Regions from separate parts of the Streptomyces luteoverticillatus genome, predicted to be linked through region 3. Evidence: riboswitches for the same ligand, from Rfam matches in the RefSeq annotation. Region 3 holds a riboswitch; each other region holds the start of a gene.
What was found. A riboswitch is a leader RNA that binds a small molecule or an ion and turns the genes downstream of it on or off. The one in region 3 is predicted to bind cobalamin.

Region 1: it holds a riboswitch for cobalamin, as region 3 does, so the genes downstream of both, EKH77_RS27685 (HoxN/HupN/NixA family nickel/cobalt transporter) here and EKH77_RS21510 (ribonucleoside-diphosphate reductase subunit alpha) in region 3, are expected to answer to the same signal.
Region 2: it holds a riboswitch for cobalamin, as region 3 does, so the genes downstream of both, EKH77_RS07260 (cobalamin biosynthesis protein) here and EKH77_RS21510 (ribonucleoside-diphosphate reductase subunit alpha) in region 3, are expected to answer to the same signal.
Region 4: it holds a riboswitch for cobalamin, as region 3 does, so the genes downstream of both, cobN (cobaltochelatase subunit CobN) here and EKH77_RS21510 (ribonucleoside-diphosphate reductase subunit alpha) in region 3, are expected to answer to the same signal.

What each region holds. Positions count from the first base shown of each region.
Region 1 is NZ_CP034587.1:6,226,145-6,230,329, forward strand. Features, by position in the region: gene EKH77_RS27675 (YIP1 family protein) at 1-92, opposite strand, end outside; gene EKH77_RS27680 (APC family permease) at 165-1,796, opposite strand; cobalamin riboswitch at 1,946-2,156, shown strand; gene EKH77_RS27685 (HoxN/HupN/NixA family nickel/cobalt transporter) at 2,188-3,342, shown strand; gene EKH77_RS27690 (hypothetical protein) at 3,296-3,508, opposite strand; gene EKH77_RS27695 (sensor histidine kinase) at 3,669-4,185, opposite strand, start outside.
Region 2 is NZ_CP034587.1:1,729,533-1,733,717, reverse strand. Features, by position in the region: gene EKH77_RS07265 (cobyric acid synthase) at 1-754, opposite strand, end outside; gene EKH77_RS07260 (cobalamin biosynthesis protein) at 751-1,713, opposite strand; cobalamin riboswitch at 1,771-1,890, opposite strand; gene amaP (alkaline shock response membrane anchor protein AmaP) at 1,997-2,593, opposite strand; gene EKH77_RS07250 (DUF6286 domain-containing protein) at 2,679-3,290, opposite strand; gene EKH77_RS07245 (Asp23/Gls24 family envelope stress response protein) at 3,287-3,625, opposite strand; gene EKH77_RS07240 (hypothetical protein) at 3,646-3,846, opposite strand; gene EKH77_RS07235 (Asp23/Gls24 family envelope stress response protein) at 3,857-4,185, opposite strand, start outside.
Region 3 is NZ_CP034587.1:4,807,898-4,812,082, forward strand. Features, by position in the region: gene EKH77_RS21510 (ribonucleoside-diphosphate reductase subunit alpha) at 1-2,163, opposite strand, end outside; cobalamin riboswitch at 2,322-2,448, opposite strand; gene mctP (monocarboxylate uptake permease MctP) at 2,629-4,185, opposite strand, start outside.
Region 4 is NZ_CP034587.1:6,204,437-6,208,621, reverse strand. Features, by position in the region: gene cobN (cobaltochelatase subunit CobN) at 1-2,284, opposite strand, end outside; cobalamin riboswitch at 2,318-2,449, opposite strand; gene cobG (precorrin-3B synthase) at 2,542-3,873, shown strand; gene EKH77_RS27600 (precorrin-8X methylmutase) at 3,916-4,185, shown strand, end outside.

The DNA of each region.
Region 1 (4,185 bases), 1.4 Mb from region 3:
CGGTACCAGAGCCCGAATATGAGGCGGTGCCAGAGCAGCTTGCGCTGCTGGGCATCGGGGGCGCGTGGGGGAGGGGCAGTGGTCACAGGCATGGGTGCCGTTTTATCACCGTTCGGCCGGACCGCAGGAGTCCGGGCGGCCCGGCCGCTGGAGCCGACGCTCCGTCAGGCGGGGGTGGGCGCCACGCCTCCGGGGCCCGTGCCGGGGTCTGGACCGGGGTCCGTGCCGGGGTCCGTGCCGGGGTCCGGACCGTCGTCCCCCGCGTCGGTGACAGGGCTGTCGGCGACGGCGGTCGCGGGCTCCGCGAGCTCCTGCGCCGAGGCCCCGCCGGGCAGGTAGTCCTCGCTGATCTCCCGTGGCCCGAACGGCCACACCTTCTCCTTCGCCGCCCACAGCGTGAACGCCACGCACCCGGCGCCCACCCAGGCCAGCGACCACTCGATGGGATGGCGGCCGGGGGAATTGCGGTCCGCGAAGCCGTAGATCACCAGCCAGCCCGCCAGCGCCACCAGGCTCGGCAGCGGGTAGAGCCACATCCGGTACGGGCGCGGCAGCGCCGGCTGCCGGCGCCGCAGCACGGTCACGGCCAGCACCTGCGACAGCGCCTGGAGGATCACCATGACCGCCATCAGCAACTGGATGATCGTCGCCAGGTCGGTGTGACGGCCGATCAGGAAGCCCACGGCCGAGACGACTCCCATCGTCGTCAGCGGCAGCACCGGGAAGCGCAGCCGGGGGTGGAGGGCGCCGAAGCGCCGGAAGAAGACGTTCTCCCGCGCGGCGTCCACGGGGATGCGCGAGCCGCCGAGGAGCCCGGTGAAGACGGACGCGAAGGCCGTGATGAGGATCAGCACGGTGACGACGTCCGCCGCGCCCTTGCCCCAGGTCTGCTCCAGCACCGCCGAGGCCACGGAGGAGCCGGCCGTGGAGTCGGGGTCCAGCATCTCCCGCCAGTCGACGACGCCCAGGGTGCCGATCTGCAGCAGCAGGTAGATGGCCATGATGCCGAGGATCGAGTAGATGATGGACCGCGGCATGGTCCGCCCGGGGTCCTTGATCTCGGCGCCCATGTAGGCGACGGTGCTGTAACCCCCGTAGTCGTAGATGCCGATGGTCAGGCCCGCCGCGAAGCCCAGCCAGAACTGACCGGTCGTGAGGTCGAAGGCGCCCGCCGGGTAGGTGAAGGCCCGGTCCGGGCTGAAGTGGGTGAACGCGGCCACGATGACCAGGACGACGGAGACGATCATCACGCCCCACAGCACGGCGGTGATCCGCGCGATGCTCTCCACCCGCCGCCACAGCAGCCCGACGACCACCACGACGAAGCCCAGGCCCGCCAGATCGCCCTGGGTCTGCGTCATCCCCGGCCAGAGATAGCCCAGGTACTGGACGAACCCGATCACACCCGTGGCCATGGCCAGCGGGATGAAGAGCATCGCCGTCCACACGAACAGGAACGGCACGAGTCTCCCGGTCCGGTACTGGAACGCCTCCCGCAGATAGACGTAACTGCCGCCCGCGCCGGGCATCGCCGCGCCCAGCTCGGCCCACACCAGCCCGTCGGCCAGGGCCAGCACCGCGCCCGCGACGAAGCCGATGACCGCGTGCGGCCCGTTGAAGGAGGCCACCATCAAGGGAATGGTGACGAACGGTCCTATGCCGCACATCTGGCTCATGTTGATGGCGGTGGCCTGGAACAGCCCGATGCGGCGGACGAACGCCGCCCGCTCCTCCGGCACCACCGGCTCCCCCGGTTCCCCGGGCCTCCGCTCGACGTCCCCTGCCGTGTCCGCCATTGGCGCTCAGCCCTCTCGCGTCCGTCCCTGGAGTCTTCCTGCACTCGTACACCGGGCCGACCCGCCCGTCCATCACCTGCGAAGTGTCGGGGCCTTGCTGCGAAGAGATGGCAAGTACCACATTTTTGCCCCGGGGATCGGCCGGGACGTTATGGTTGCCCGGCCGTGGTGTTCGGGAAGACCGGTGAGGCCCTCGTGGGCCGACTCCGGAGCGGCCCTCGCCACTGTGATCGGGGAGTGACCGTCCTCTTCCGCGTGCCCCGGCGCGCGGAGCCACTGGCAGCGTCCGGCTGCCGGGAAGGCGGGACGGTAACGCCATCACCCGTAAGCCAGGAGACCGGCCACGGCATTCTCGAAATGATCCACGAGGTGCTGGAGCGTTCACCCCAAGATGTCCATATCCACACAACCGTCCGCGGAACCGTCCGCGCCCGCCTTCCAGTGGCGCCGCGAGGACACCGTGCGGACCGCCGGCCTGCTGGCCGTCGTCGTCGCCCTCCACGTCGTCGCCTTCGGCGTGCTCTTCCTGCTGGTCGTGCCGAACCACTACACCGTCGGCTCCAAGGTCTTCGGCGTCGGCCTCGGCGTCACCGCCTACACCCTCGGTATGCGGCACGCCTTCGACGCCGACCACATCGCCGCCATCGACAACACCACCCGCAAGCTGATGGCGGACGGGCAGCGCCCGGTCTCCGTCGGCTTCTGGTTCGCCCTCGGCCACTCCAGCGTCGTCGTCCTGCTGACGCTGCTGGTCTCCGGCGGCACCCGGCTGGCCGGGACGCTGATGAACGAGGAGTCCACCACCCATCAGACCCTCGGTGTCGTCGGCACCACGGTCTCCGGCGGCTTCCTCTACCTCATCGCCATCCTCAACCTCATCGCCCTCGCCGGCATCATGAGGGTCTTCCGCGCCATGCGCGAGGGCCGCTACGACGAGGCGGAGCTGGAGAAGCAGCTCGACTCGCGCGGCTTCATGAACCGCGTCCTCGGCCGTTTCACCCGTTCCATCAGCCGCCCCGGCCAGATGTTCCCGCTGGGCTTCCTCTTCGGCCTGGGCTTCGACACGGCCACCGAGGTCACGCTGATGGTCATGGCGGGCAGCGGTGCCGCTGCCGGGCTGCCCTGGTACGCGATCATGTGCCTGCCGCTGCTGTTCGCGGCCGGCATGAGCCTGTTCGACACGCTCGACGGCACGTTCATGAACTTCGCCTACCAGTGGGCGTTCTCCAACCCCGTCAGAAAGGTCTACTACAACCTCACCATCACCGGGCTCTCCATCGCGGTCGCCTTCCTCATCGGCACCATCGAGCTGGTGGGCGTGCTCCACGAGAAGCTCGATCTGGACGACGCGGTCACCGGCTGGATCTCCGGGCTGAACCTCGACAACGTCGGTTTCGTCATCGTCGGACTGTTCGTGCTGGTCTGGGCCCTCGCCCTCGGCTACTGGCGCTTCGCCAAGGTCGAGCAGCGCTGGGCCGCACGGACGGCCGCCGCCGGGGTCACGGGCGCTCACAGCCCTGGTTCGCACACGCCTTCCGGGCGCTGATCACCGGCGGACTGTTCCCGGCCGACTCCTCCCGCACCACCACGAGGGCCGGGCCGCCGCAGGTCAGGCACGTCCGGGTCGAGGGATCCCGCTCCCGCTCGATCGCCGCGGCGATCCTGCGCAGGGGGTCGGCGTCGACATCTGACTCGCCTCCGGTGTCGGACATGGGCCATCCCGCTCCACGGTCGTCGCTGCTCGCTCTCCCGGCGGGTGCATCGTGACGCACGACCCCTGATCACGTCAGCGTGTTGGGCCGTGATCACCCTTCACGGGGTGGCGCGGCCCGACAGGCTGACGCTCAGGGGGCGGGTGTTAGTTCATGTTGTTCATGGGCCGGCTGCCGGGAGCGTCACCTCGAACCGGCAACCGCCGGGCACGTTGTGGACGGACGCCCGGCCCGCGTGGGCCTCGACGATGCCCCGGACGATCGCCAGACCCAGCCCCGCGCCCCCGGGCCGGGTCCGGGCAGCCGAGCCCCGCCAGCCCGTCTCGAAGACCCGGGGCAGATCCTCCTCCGGGATGCCGCCGCAGCCGTCCGTCACCGACACCACCACCGCGTCCGCCTCGCGCCGCGCCGCCACCGCGACCGTGCCGTCGGGCGGGGTCCGCCGGATGGCGTTCACCAGGAGATTCCCCAGGACCCGGGTCATCTCCTTGCCGTCCACCTCCACCGGCACGGCGGCCACGCCGTCCCCGTCCCCGTCTCCTTCCCCGACCAGCTTCACCCCCTGCTCGCGCGCCAGCGGCCCGGCGCCCGCCAGGGCCTCGTCCACCAGGTCGTACACCGACATCCGGCTCGGGCGCAGCGGCAGGGCGCCGGCGTGGATGCGGGAGAGCTCGAAG
Region 2 (4,185 bases), 3.1 Mb from region 3:
CCTCCTCGTCGATGCCCAGGCCGTGGGCGAACGGCAGCACGCCGAACGTCCGCCGGCCCGTCAGGTCGCGCAGCATCTCCAGGCCCGGCTCCAGCAGGCTCACGTCGCCCCGGAACTTGTTGACCACGTAACCCGCTATCAGCTCCTGGTCCTCGGGGGAGAGCAGCGCTGTCGTACCGAAGAAGGAGGCGAAGACACCGCCCCGGTCGATGTCGCCGACGACGACCACGGGCAGGCGCGCGGCGCGGGCGATGCCCATGTTGACGATGTCGGAGCGGCGCAGGTTGATCTCGGCGGGGCTGCCGGCGCCCTCGCAGATCACGGCGTCGTGGGTGCGCCGCAGCTCGGCCAGGCACTCCGTCACCGTGCCGAACAACTGCTCCTGGCGCCCCGCGTGGTAGCCCCGGGCGCTGAGCTCGCCCACCGGCTTGCCCATGAGGACGACCTGGCTGCTGCGGTCGCCGCCGGGCTTGAGCAGCACCGGGTTCATGAGCGCGCTCGGCTCGACGCGGGCGGCGGCGGCCTGCATGGCCTGCGCGCGCCCTATCTCCGCGCCGTCGCGCGTCACGAACGAGTTGAGGGACATGTTCTGCGCCTTGAACGGCGCGACCTTGACCCCCTTGCGGACCAGCCAGCGGCAGATGCCGGCCGTGACCACGCTCTTGCCCGCGTCCGAGGTGGTCCCGGCCACCAGCAGGCCCCCGCCCGGCGGGCCCGTGCGCCCGCTCCTGTCGGCTGTCACCGAGACTGTCACCGATTCCTCCCCGCGTTCCTGAACAGGCTGCCCACCGTACGAGCCGAAACCGCCGCCCCCAGGGCCAGCAGCGACACCCGGCGCGAGAGCCGGACCGCGCGCTCGATGTCCGCCGTCCGCACCGGACGGTTCTCCTCGCCCAGCACCGGGCGGTGCTCGACGCGTCCCGCGTAGGCGAGGGTGCCGCCCAGCCGCACGCCCAGGGCCCCGGCGAAGGCGGCCTCGACCGGCCCGGCGTTGGGGCTGGGGTGGCGGGAGGCGTCGCGCCGGGCCACGCGCAGCGCGCCGCGCGGGTCGGGCCCGGCGAGGACCGTGAGCGCGGCGGTCAGCCGGGCGCCCGGCCAGCCGACGACGTCGTCGAGCCGGGCCGACGCCCAGCCGAACCGCCGGAGCCGGGGCGACTTGTGACCCACCATGGCGTCCAGGGTGTTGACCGCCCGGAAGCCCACGAGTCCGGGCACGCCCCCCAGGGCGCCCCAGACGAGGGCGCCCACGACGGCGTCGGAGGTGTTCTCGGCGACGGACTCCACCACGGCCCGGGCGATCGCTTGCGCGTCCAGCGCCTGCGGGTCGCGGCCGCACAGGTGCGGCAGCCGCTCCCGGGCGACCTCCACGTCCCCGGCGGCCAGCGCGCCGCCGATGGCCCGGGCCTCCCGGCCCAGGGACGTGCCGCCCAGGACGGACCACGTGGCGGCGGCGGTCAGCGCGATCTCGGCCGCGCGGTGGCGTCGCGCGGCGCGGGCCAGCAGCCCGGCCCCGGCGACCGCGCCTCCGGCGCAGACCAGGGTGTGGAGCGTGCCGTAGCCCCGGTGGTCGCGCCACAGCCGGCGCTCGATGGACTGCGCGGCCCGTCCGAACGCGGCGACGGGATGGCCGCGGCGGGGGTCGCCGAGGAGCAGATCGCAGGCGAAGCCGAGGGCGGCGCCGTACGCGAAGGAGAAGCGATCGCGGCCGGGCATGGCGAAGCGGTGTCCTCACTCAGGGTCCGCGCCCTGGCTCGACGTGACGGCGACCAGAGTCTCCTGGCTCCCGGATCCGCGCCGCCCCCGGCCTTCCGGCTCGCGCCGTGGCCATCGAATGGGGGGACACTCCCCGGTGACAGTGGCGGGACCGCGCCGGATTCGCACCGGCTTCCTCTGCTGTCGCCGTTTGGCTCCGGAAGTCCACCACGCGGCGGGAAGGGGCGTCAACTCGCCCTGACCTGCGCCCCGGCCGTCGCCACGGGGGAGGGGCGGCGCCCCGTCACCCCACCCGTTCCGCCCGGTGCCGCACGGCCCGCAGCCGCACCTCCGCCGGGAGGCGCGTCAGCCCGGCCGACATCCGCGCGTGGCGCAGGACTTCCTCGCACAGTCGCGCCAACGCCACCCCCGGTGCCCCGCGCGCCCCCAGTGTCAGGACGATCCGTGCCCGGGGCGCCGTCCGTCGTCCCGACAGCGCGACGGCCGCCCGTTCCACCCCCGGCAGCTCCTCGGCCTCCGCCTCCATCACCTCCTCCAGCGCCCGCCCCCGCACCGACGCCACCTCTCCGCCGCCGCTGTGGACCACCACCTCGCGCAGCCGGCCCCTGCGAGCCTGGGCCGCGAGCCACCACGCGGACAGCAGGACGACGACGGCCAGGGCGGCGATGACCACCGGCCACCACCAGCCCCTGGCGCGCCACCTCCGCAGGTCCGTGCCGGGCAGCAGCACGTCGTCCGGGCCGGCGAACGGCCAGGCCGACGGCAGCTCGAAGCCCCAGCGGCGCGGCAGGTCCAGCGCGCCGATCAGCACGGCGGCGCCGAGCGCCACCAGCAGCGCCCCGGCGAGCCCGGTCAGCAGCCGGTTGACGGTCCTCAGCATCGCGAGAACCGCCCCGAGCACTGTGAAAACGACCCCGGGCACCGTGAGGACCGCCCCGGGCACCGCTCGAACCACCCCACCCCGGTCACCTCTTCGCCGGGCGTCGTACGTGCACGGACAGGGACGGCTCCCGGGCGAGCCCCAACTCCCGGACGCCCTCCGCCAGTACGGTGTTCACATCCGTCCGCACCTCGTCCAGGTCCCGGAAGTGGGAGCGGGCCCGGGCGCGGACCACACGCCGGCCCACGTCGACGCGGACGGCCTGGACACCGGAGACCTCCATCACCCGGTCGCGCAGCATCAGGGCCGCCGCCCCGCGCTCCAGCCCGGCCCGGACCCCGTCGTCGCCTGTGCCGTCCGCGCGGCGCATCGGCAGCACTCCGCGCAGGCCCGGGGTGAGGGCGAGGACGAGCAGCCAGCAGCCGGCGAGAACGACCACCACCGCGCCGGCGACCACCAGCCCGTCGCCGAGGTGACGGGTCGCCAGCTCATGGGCGAGGCGCCGGCGCCAGGCCATGGCGGGGCGGCCGGCGCGGACGGCGGCGACGTCGTAGAGGAAGAACCCGGCGACGGTCAGGGTCACCGCCGCGACCAGCGCGGCGGGCAGCCTGCGCGGGGACCGGAAGCGGGGGACACGACCGCCCGCGACGACCGGGGGAGCCCCGGCCGTCTTCTCCAGTGACACGGGACCGCTCATCGCACCCGCACCCCCGACAGCCGGCCGGTGTGCGCGGAGTGCAGCCGCTCTACCGTGATCAGCACCTCGGGCACCTCCATGCCCGTCAGTTCCCCGACGCGCTGGGCGATCCGCTCGCGCACGGCGCGGCAGCGGGCGCCGATGTCGGCGGGGTAGTCCAGCTCCACGAGGACCCGCACCCGGGCGGAGCCGTCATGGACGACGACGCTGGCGCGCGGGGGCGCGTGGTCCTCGGCGGGGGCCGTGGCGCCCAGCGCCTCCAGGGCCGCCCTGGAGGCGATCTTCGCGACGACACGGTCGGCGATCCGGGTGGCCCCGCGCTCGGCGGGCACCACCGCGCGTCCTCCCCCACGCCCTACCTCCCGCGCCGGTCGCGGTCGCGCGGACGCAGCAACCGGGAGAACTCGCCCGGCTCCACATCGCCGTCCAGGAGCCGCCCGCCCACGAAGCCCACGATGCCCAGCGCCGCGACCAGCAGAAAGGCGCCGAACCCCCCGAAGTAGCCGGCGAATCCGAGAGCCATGCCGGCGATCATGCCGGCCACGGCCATGCTCATCACGCGCTCCTCACTGGAGCCTGGGCTCCGGCTCTTCCTCTTCCTCGTCCGGCAGCTTGACGTCGGTCACGGCGATGTTGACCTCGACGACCTCCAGGCCCGCCATCCGTTCCACCGCCGAGATGACGTTTTCCCGCACCGCGTGGGCGACATCCGCGATGGCGACGCCGTACACCACGACGATCTCCAGATCGAGGGCCGTCTGGACCTCGCCGACCTCCGCCTTCACCCCCCGGGCGACGGACCGTCCGCCGGGCACCCGGTCGCGGACGGCCCCGAAGGTGCGGGACAGTCCGCTGCCCAGGGCGTGGACGCCGACCACGTCGCGGGCCGCGAGCC
Region 3 (4,185 bases):
CGACTGGCTCTGGTCCAGGTACGGCGTACGGGCCGCGGCCATGTCGATCAGGGCGCGCTGCGGGATCTCCCAGGCCGTGCGGTACAGGTCGCGGACGTCCTGCGGGATCCACTTCATGTCCTGGATCGAGCCGTTGGCCTCGGTCATGGCCTCGCGGGTGGCGCGGTCCCACACGCCGAGCTTCTTGAGGTCCTCGACCAGGTAGGTGTTGACCTGCAGGAACTCACCCGAGAGCGTCTCGCGCTTGAACAGGTTGGAGACCTGCGGCTCGATGCACTCGTAGACGCCGGCGATGGAGGCGATGGTCGCCGTCGGGGCGATGGCGAGCAGCAGCGAGTTGCGCATGCCGACCGCGGCGATGCGGGCGCGCAGCGCCTCCCAGCGGTCCTCCCACGCGGAGACGGCGTTGGGGTAGTGGTCCGGGTGGAGCACGCCGCGGGCGGTGCGGGTGGCCTCCCAGGCCGGGTGCGGGCCGTGGCGCTCGGCGAGGTCGGCGGAGGCCTCGTACGCCGCGAGCATGATCCGCTCGGAGATCTTGGTGGACAGGGCCGTCGCCTCGGCCGAGTCGAAGGCCAGGCGCAGGCGGAAGAAGACGTCCTGGAGGCCCATCAGGCCCAGGCCCACCGGGCGCCAGCGGCTGTTGGAGCTGCCGGCCTGCTCGGTCGGGTAGAAGTTGATGTCCACGACGCGGTCGAGGAAGGTGACGGCCGTACGGACCGTACGGTCGAGCTTCTCCCAGTCCATCTCGCCGTCGGCGCCGAGGTGCTGGGCGAGGTTGACCGAGCCCAGGTTGCAGACCGCGGTCTCGCCGTCGTTCGTGACCTCGAGGATCTCGGTGCAGAGGTTCGAGGAGTGGACGACGGCGCCCTTCTCGGCCGTCTGGTTGGCCGTGCGGTTGGCGGCGTCCTTGAACGTCATCCAGCCGTTGCCGGTCTGCGCGAGGGTGCGCATCATCCGGGCGTAGAGCACGCGCGCCGGGATGGTCTTGACGGCCTTGCCGGCCGCCTCGTACGCGCGGTACGCGGCGTCGAACTCGTCGCCGTAGAGGTCGACCAGGTCCGGGGTGTCGGCGGGGGAGAAGAGCGACCAGTCCGCGTCCGTCTCGACGCGGCGCATGAACTCGTCCGGGATCCAGTGCGCGATGTTGAGGTTGTGGGTGCGGCGGGCCTCCTCACCGGTGTTGTCGCGGAGCTCCAGGAACTCCTCGATGTCGGCGTGCCAGGTCTCCAGGTAGACACAGGCCGCGCCCTTGCGGCGGCCGCCCTGGTTGACGGCGGCGACGGAGGCGTCGAGGGTGCGCAGGAACGGCACGATGCCGTTGGAGTGACCGTTGGTGCCCCGGATCAGCGAGCCGCGCGAGCGGATGCGCGAGTACGACAGGCCGATGCCGCCCGCGTGCTTCGACAGACGCGCCACCTGGTGGTAGCGGTCGTAGATGGAGTCCAGCTCGTCCAGCGGGGAGTCCAGCAGGTAGCAGGACGACATCTGCGGGTGGCGGGTGCCGGAGTTGAACAGCGTCGGGGAGGACGGCAGGTACGAGAGGGTGCTCGTCAGCCGGTAGAGCTCCGCGACGTCGTCCAGGGCCCGCTCGGAGTGGTCCTCGGCGAGGCCGCAGGCGACGCGCAGCAGGAAGTGCTGCGGGGTCTCGATCACGTCGCGGTGGATCGGGTGGCGCAGCAGGTAGCGGCTGTGCAGGGTGCGCAGGCCGAAGTAGCCGAAGCGGTCGTCCGCGCCGTCGGCGAGGGCGGCCTCGACGAGGGCGTCCAGGCGCGCGGCGTGGGTGCGTACGAAGGCGGCCGTCTCGTCGGCGATGAGGCCCTCGCGGTGCCCCACCTCGACGGAGGCGGAGAAGGAGGTCGCGCCCTGGCCGGCCGCCTCGTCGGCGATGGCCAGGGTGAGCAGGCGCGCGGCGAGCCTGGAGTACTCGGGCTCCTCGGCGATGAGGCCGGCGGCGGCCTCGGTGGCGAGGGAGCGCAGCTCGGCGTCGTCCGCGGCGGCGCTGCGGCCGCGCAGCGCGGCGGCGGCGACCTTGCCCGGGTCGGTGGCCGGAAGGTCGGCGGTGAGGTCGGTCAGGGTGCGCAGGAGCGCGGTCCCGGGGCCGCCGGTCGCTTCCGCGTTCGCTGAGACCGGTGCTGAAGCCGGATCTGCGGGCGCGATGGTCACTGAGGCTCTCCCTCGCTCGGCTGGGTGGGCCGGGCGGGAGAGCGATGAGCGCGCACGCGCATGCCTCTTGCACCAGGGCATGCCTCGTAGGCGTCCATCGGCCCAACCCGCGAGGCCCGGACGAATTCAACGCCCATGGCCGAGCCGGGGCAGGCTCGGTGGTGGGCGCGCTGTCGGCAGGTCGTCGGACTTCAGGTGCGCTGGGTATATGCGCACACATACACCGTTGCGGGACAGTTCCGGATTTCCACCGGATTCCCCTGCGACGACAGCGGAGACGAGCATACATCTAGTGCCGGGCCTCGCACGCGCCCCCACATGTTGTGTCGTCGCGTCATGAAGCGGTCGCGGAATGTGCTAACGGGCGTCCCTGGCAGGGCAAGAGAAGAGGGCCGCCACGCCCCCTGGACGGGGATGTGGCGGCCCTCCGGAGGGGCCCCGGGCGGTGGTCCCGGGAGCGGCGGATCAGTGGCCGCCGGGGGCCCCTGCGGTGGCCGGCGGGAGCTCCGCGCGGACGCCCGGGTCACCGGCGTCGGCCGTGTAGTCCGAGGGCCGGGTCAGGTCCACGCCGTCGGGCGCCTTCAGCGCCCTGAGGGCGAAGGTCGCGACGATGACGACGATCACGTTGAGGACAAAGGCGGTGAGCCCGATATAGCCCTTTTCGCCGATGAGGGGGATGAGGTTGGTGTTCCCGAAGTGATCCTGGGTGGCGCTCGGTGTGGCGTACGCCCGCCACGTCCCGTACGTCATGCCGACCGCCCAGCCCGCGAGCAGCGCCCAGCGGTGGGGCCAGCGGGTGAAGAGACCGCCGACGAGCGCGGGCACGGTCTGGAGGATCCAGATCCCGCCGAGCAGCTGGAAATTGATGGCGACCGTTTTGTCCAGGGTGAGGACGAAAACGAGCGCGCCGACCTTGACCAGCAGGGACGCGAGCTTGGACACCTTCGCCTCGTGTTCGGGTGAGGCGTCCGGTTTGAGGAAGTCCTTGTAGATGTTGCGGGTGAAGAGATTTGCGGCGGCGATCGACATGATGGCCGCCGGCACGAGGGCGCCGATGCCGATCGCGGCGAAGGCCACGCCGGTGAACCAGTCCGGGAACATGTCCTCGAACAGCTGGGGGATCGCCAGCTGGCCGTTCTTCACCTTCACCCCGGCGGCGATGGCCATGAAGCCGAGCATCGCCAGCAGGCCCAGCATCAGGGAGTAGAGGGGAAGGATGGTGGTGTTCCGGCGGATGACATTGCGGCTCCTGCTGGAGAGGACCGCCGTCACCGAGTGCGGATAGAGGAAGAGCGCCATCGCCGAGCCGAGCGCCAGCGTCGCGTACGACCACTGGGCGTCCGCCCCCGGCACCAGCGAACCACGTGGTTTGCCCGTTGCGGGATTCTCGGCCGCGAACGCCGCGCCGGCCTTGCTGAAGATGCTCTCGAAGCCGCCCAGTTTGATCGGTATGTAGATGATCGCCACGATGATCACGATGTAGATCAGCGCGTCCTTGACGAAGGCGATCAGCGCGGGGGCGCGCAGCCCGGAGGAGTAGGTGTAGGCCGCGAGCACGCCGAAGGCGATGAGGAGCGGCAGGTCCTTGACGAACCAGTTGGCGTTCTCGCCGCCGCCCACGCCCATGACGTCGAGCACCGCCTGGATGCCGACCAGTTGCAGCGCGATGTACGGCATGGTGGCCAGGATCCCGGTCACCGCGAGGGCGAGGGAGAGGCCCCGGGAGCCGAACCGGCCCCGGACGAAGTCCGACGACGTCACATAGCCGTGCTTGTGTGCCACCGACCACAGGCGGGGCAGGAAGGTGAAGACCAGCGGATAGGTGATGATCGTGTACGGCACGGCGAAGAAGCCGGCCGCGCCCGCCGCGTAGATCGCCGCCGGCACCGCCACGAACGTATAGGCGGTGTAGAGGTCCCCGCCCAGCAGGAACCAGGTGACCCAGGTGCCGAAGGACCGGCCGCCCAGTCCCCATTCGTCGAGGCTGTCGGCGTTCTCCGCCTTTCGCCAGCGGGCGGCGAG
Region 4 (4,185 bases), 1.4 Mb from region 3:
GGCTTCGCTCGAGCAGGGGGGACCCCCATCGCCCTGCGGGACGATTGCCCACAATGGTCGGGATGGCGGCCGGGTTCCAGTCCGCCGCCTCCATCGCCTCGATCAGCGCGCGGGCCTCCGCCTCCGCCTCGTCCGCCGTTGTGCGCGTCGCCGCCGACTCGTCCAGGCCCAGGGCCTCGCGGAGGCCCGGGAGGGCCGTCGTGCCGCCCCAGATCTGGCGGGCGCGGAGGATCGACAGGACGAGGTTGACCCGCGCCTCACCCGTGGGCGCGCCGCCCAGGACGTGGAGGCCGTCGCGGATCTGGGCGTCCTTCACCTCGCAGAGCCAGCCGTCGACGTGCAGGAGGAAGTCGTCGAAGCCGTCGTCGTCCGGGCGCTCCTCCATGCCCAGGTCGTGGTCGAGCCGGGCGGCCTGGATGAGCGTCCAGATCTGGGCGCGGATCGCGGGGAGCTTGGCCGGGTCCATCGAGGAGATCTGCGCGTGCTCGTCGAGGAGCTGCTCCAGGCGCGCGATGTCGCCGTAGGAGTCGGCGCGGGCCATGGGCGGCACGAGGTGGTCGACGAGCGTGGCGTGGGCGCGGCGCTTGGCCTGGGTGCCCTCGCCGGGGTCGTTGACGAGGAACGGGTAGACCAGCGGCAGGTCGCCGAGGGCCGCGTCGGGGCCGCAGGCGGCGGACAGGCCGGCGTTCTTGCCGGGCAGCCACTCCAGGTTGCCGTGCTTGCCCAGGTGGACCATCGCGTCGGCGCCGAAGCCGCCGTCCTCACGGGAGGCGGCGATCCAGCGGTAGGCGGCGAGGTAGTGGTGCGAGGGCGGCAGGTCGGGGTCGTGGTAGATGGCGATGGGGTTCTCGCCGAAGCCGCGCGGCGGCTGGATGAGGATCAGCAGGTTGCCGCGGCGCAGGGCGGCGAGGACGATGTCGCCCTCGGGGTTGCGGCTGCGGTCGACGAACATCTCACCGGGCGCCGGGCCCCAGTGCTCCTCGACGGCCTCGCGCAGCTCGGCGGGGAGCCGCTCGTACCAGCGCTTGTAGTCGGCGGCCGGGATGCGGACGGGGTTGCGGGCCAGCTGCTCCTCCGTCAGCCAGTCCTGGTCGTGGCCGCCCGCCTCGATGAGGGCGTAGATGAGCTCGTCGCCGTCGCCGGACGCGAGACCCGGCACCTCCTCGTCGCCGAAGTCGTAGCCCTCCTCGCGCAGCCGGCGCAGCAGGGCGACGGCACTGGCGGGGGTGTCGAGGCCGACGGCGTTGCCGATGCGGGAGTGCTTGGTGGGGTACGCGGAGAGGACGAGGGCCAGCCGCTTCTCGGCGGCGGGGATGTGGCGGAGGCGGGCGTGGCGCACGGCGATGCCCGCGACGCGGGCGGCGCGCTCGGGGTCGGGGACGTAGGCGGGCAGGCCGTCCGCGTCGATCTCCTTGAAGGAGAAGGGGACGGTGATGATGCGGCCGTCGAACTCGGGCACGGCGACCTGGGTGGCGGAGTCGAGCGGGGAGAGCCCCTCGTCGTTCTCCGCCCATGCCTCCCGGGAGCCGGTCAGGCAGAGGGCCTGGAGGATGGGCACGTCGAGGGCGGCGAGCGCGCCGGCGTCCCAGGACTCGTCGTCGCCTCCGGCGGAGGCGTCGGCGGGCCGGGTGCCGCCGGCGGCGAGGACGGTGGTGACGATGGCGTCGGCGCCGCGCAGGGCGTCGATCAGCTCGGGCTCAGGGGCGCGCAGCGAGGCCACGTAGAGGGGGAGGGCGCGGCCGCCGGCCCGCTCGATCTGCTCGCACAGGGCCTCGACGAAGGCGGTGTTGCCACTCATGTGGTGGGCGCGGTAGTAGAGCACGGCGATGACGGGCCCGAACAGACCGCGTGATTCCCGCTCCAGCGCGCCCCACGCGGGGGCGGCGGCCGGCGGCTCGAAGCCGTGGCCGGTGAGCAGCACGGTGTCGGAGAGGAAGCGGGCCAGCTGCTCTAGGTTGGCGGGGCCGCCGTGGGCGAGGTAGGCGTGGGCCTCGGCGGCGATGCCGACGGGGACGGTGGACGCCTCCATCAGCTGGGCGTCGGGGGCCTGTTCGCCGGTGAGGACGACGACGGGACGCGGGCCGGCCAGCAGCTGGTCGAGCCCCTCCTCCCAGGCGCGCAGCCCGCCGAGGAGGCGCACGACGACAAGGTCGGTGCCGTCCAGCAGGTCCGGGAGGTCGTCGAGGGCGAGCCGGGCGGGGTTGGCGAGCCGGTACGGGACCGGGCCGCCGGCCGCTCGGGCGCTGAGCAGGTCGGTGTCGGACGTCGACAGAAGCAGGATCACGGCATGCCTTCCTCGGGGTCCGCGCCCCGGGCGGTGGGAGGACGGCAGGAGTTCCTGACTCACCGCGGCAGCGCGCTCGCGCTGCCGGGCACACAGTGGCGGGACCGTGCCGGGATCACACCGGCTTCCTCCCCTGTCGCCGTCGCTGGCGAGAGTCATAGTAGCCAGGACGTTCCTTCCGGGGGCTCTGCCCCCGGACCCCCGCTCCTCAAACGCCGGAGGGGCCGACTTCGTCCCCCGTCGGTATGCTCGCCGCCATGTCCACTCCCCCCGAATCCCCTGGTCGCGAACGCGGCGACGCCTGCCCCGGCGCGCTGCGGCTGCACGCCGCGGACGACGGGGCACTGGCCCGCGTGCGCCTGCCCGGCGGGCTCCTGACGGCGCGTCAAGCCGACGTACTCGCCGATCTCGCCGACGACTTGTCCGACGGCCACCTCGACCTCACCTCCCGCGGCAACGTCCAGCTGCGCGCCCTCCCCGACGGCTGCGGCACCGCCCTGGGCACCCGGTTGCGCGAGGCCGGGCTGCTGCCCTCCGACCGGCACGACCGCATCCGGAACGTCGCGGCTTCCCCCCTGTCCGGCCTGGACGGAAAGGGCTTCGCGGACATTCGGCCCTGGGTTCGGGAACTCGACGGCCTGCTCTGCTCGTCGGACGACCTCACGAACCTCTCGGGCCGTTTCCTCTTCGGACTCGACGACGGCCGGGGCGACATCGCCGCCCTCGCACCCGATGTGACATTGATCGCAACCGAGGGCGGCCACCAGGCCCTCCTCTCCTTCGGCACCGGCCCCGACGCCCTGCGCGTCGCCGTCGAGGACGCGCCGCGCGTGGCGGTTCTGGCGGCCCGTGAGTTCCTGGCGGCGCTGCGCGAGAACGGCGGCAAGGCGTGGCGCGTCCGCGAGCTGGCCCCCGCGCTGCGGCCGCGCCCGGAGCGGCTCGCGGACCGGCTGGCGGCGGCCGGCATCGGCTCCGCGCCCGTGCCGCGCGCCACGCTCCCCCTCGGTGCCCCGGCCGCCCCCGGCGCGGTGGAGGGTCCCGGAGGGCGGTGGGCCCTGTCGGTGGCCGCGCCCCTGGGCCGGCTGACCTCCGCCCAGTGGCGGCTCCTCGCCCGTACGGCCGGTCAGGACGGTGCCGGCGAACTCCGGGTGACGCCCTGGCGCGGCGTCGTCGTCCCGGGGCTCACCGCCCCGGTGGCCGCCGCGCGCCTCGCCGGGCTCGGGGACGCGGGGCTGGTCGTCTCCGCCGCCTCCCCGTGGCACGGCGCGGGCGCCTGCACCGGCCGGCCGGGGTGCGTCAAGTCCCTCGCGGATGTACGGGCCGACGCGACCGCCTCCCTGGAGGCCGCGCGCCCTGGCGGGCCCGGGACGCTGCCCGTGTACTGGTCCGGGTGCGAGCGGCGCTGCGGCCACCCCGGCGGCCGGTGGGTCGACGTCCTGGCGACCGGCGACGGCTACCGGGTCGCCGTGCGGCACGGGGCGGAAGAGGCGACGGTCGCCGTGACCGCCCCCGCCGGCCTGGCGGAGGCCGTGACGGCGGCACGGAACCCACCCCCCACGACGACGCCGGCCGACGGCCCGCGCGGCTGAGCGCACCGCGGCGGCGACCAACCCCACGCAGAACCCAGCGACATGCATCACCCAGCGAGCGAGGGCACAGTGTTCGACTACGACAAGGACGGCGCGTCCATCTACCGCCAGTCCTTCGCCACCATCCGCGCCGAGGCGGACCTCGGCGGGCTGCCGCCCGACGTCGGCCGGGTCGCGGTCCGCATGATCCACGCCTGCGGCATGACCGACCTGGTCCGGGACCTCGCGTACTCGCCGGGGGTCGTGGCCCGGGCCCGCGAGGCGCTGCTCGGGGGCGCGCCGATCCTGTGCGACGCGAACATGGTCGCCAGC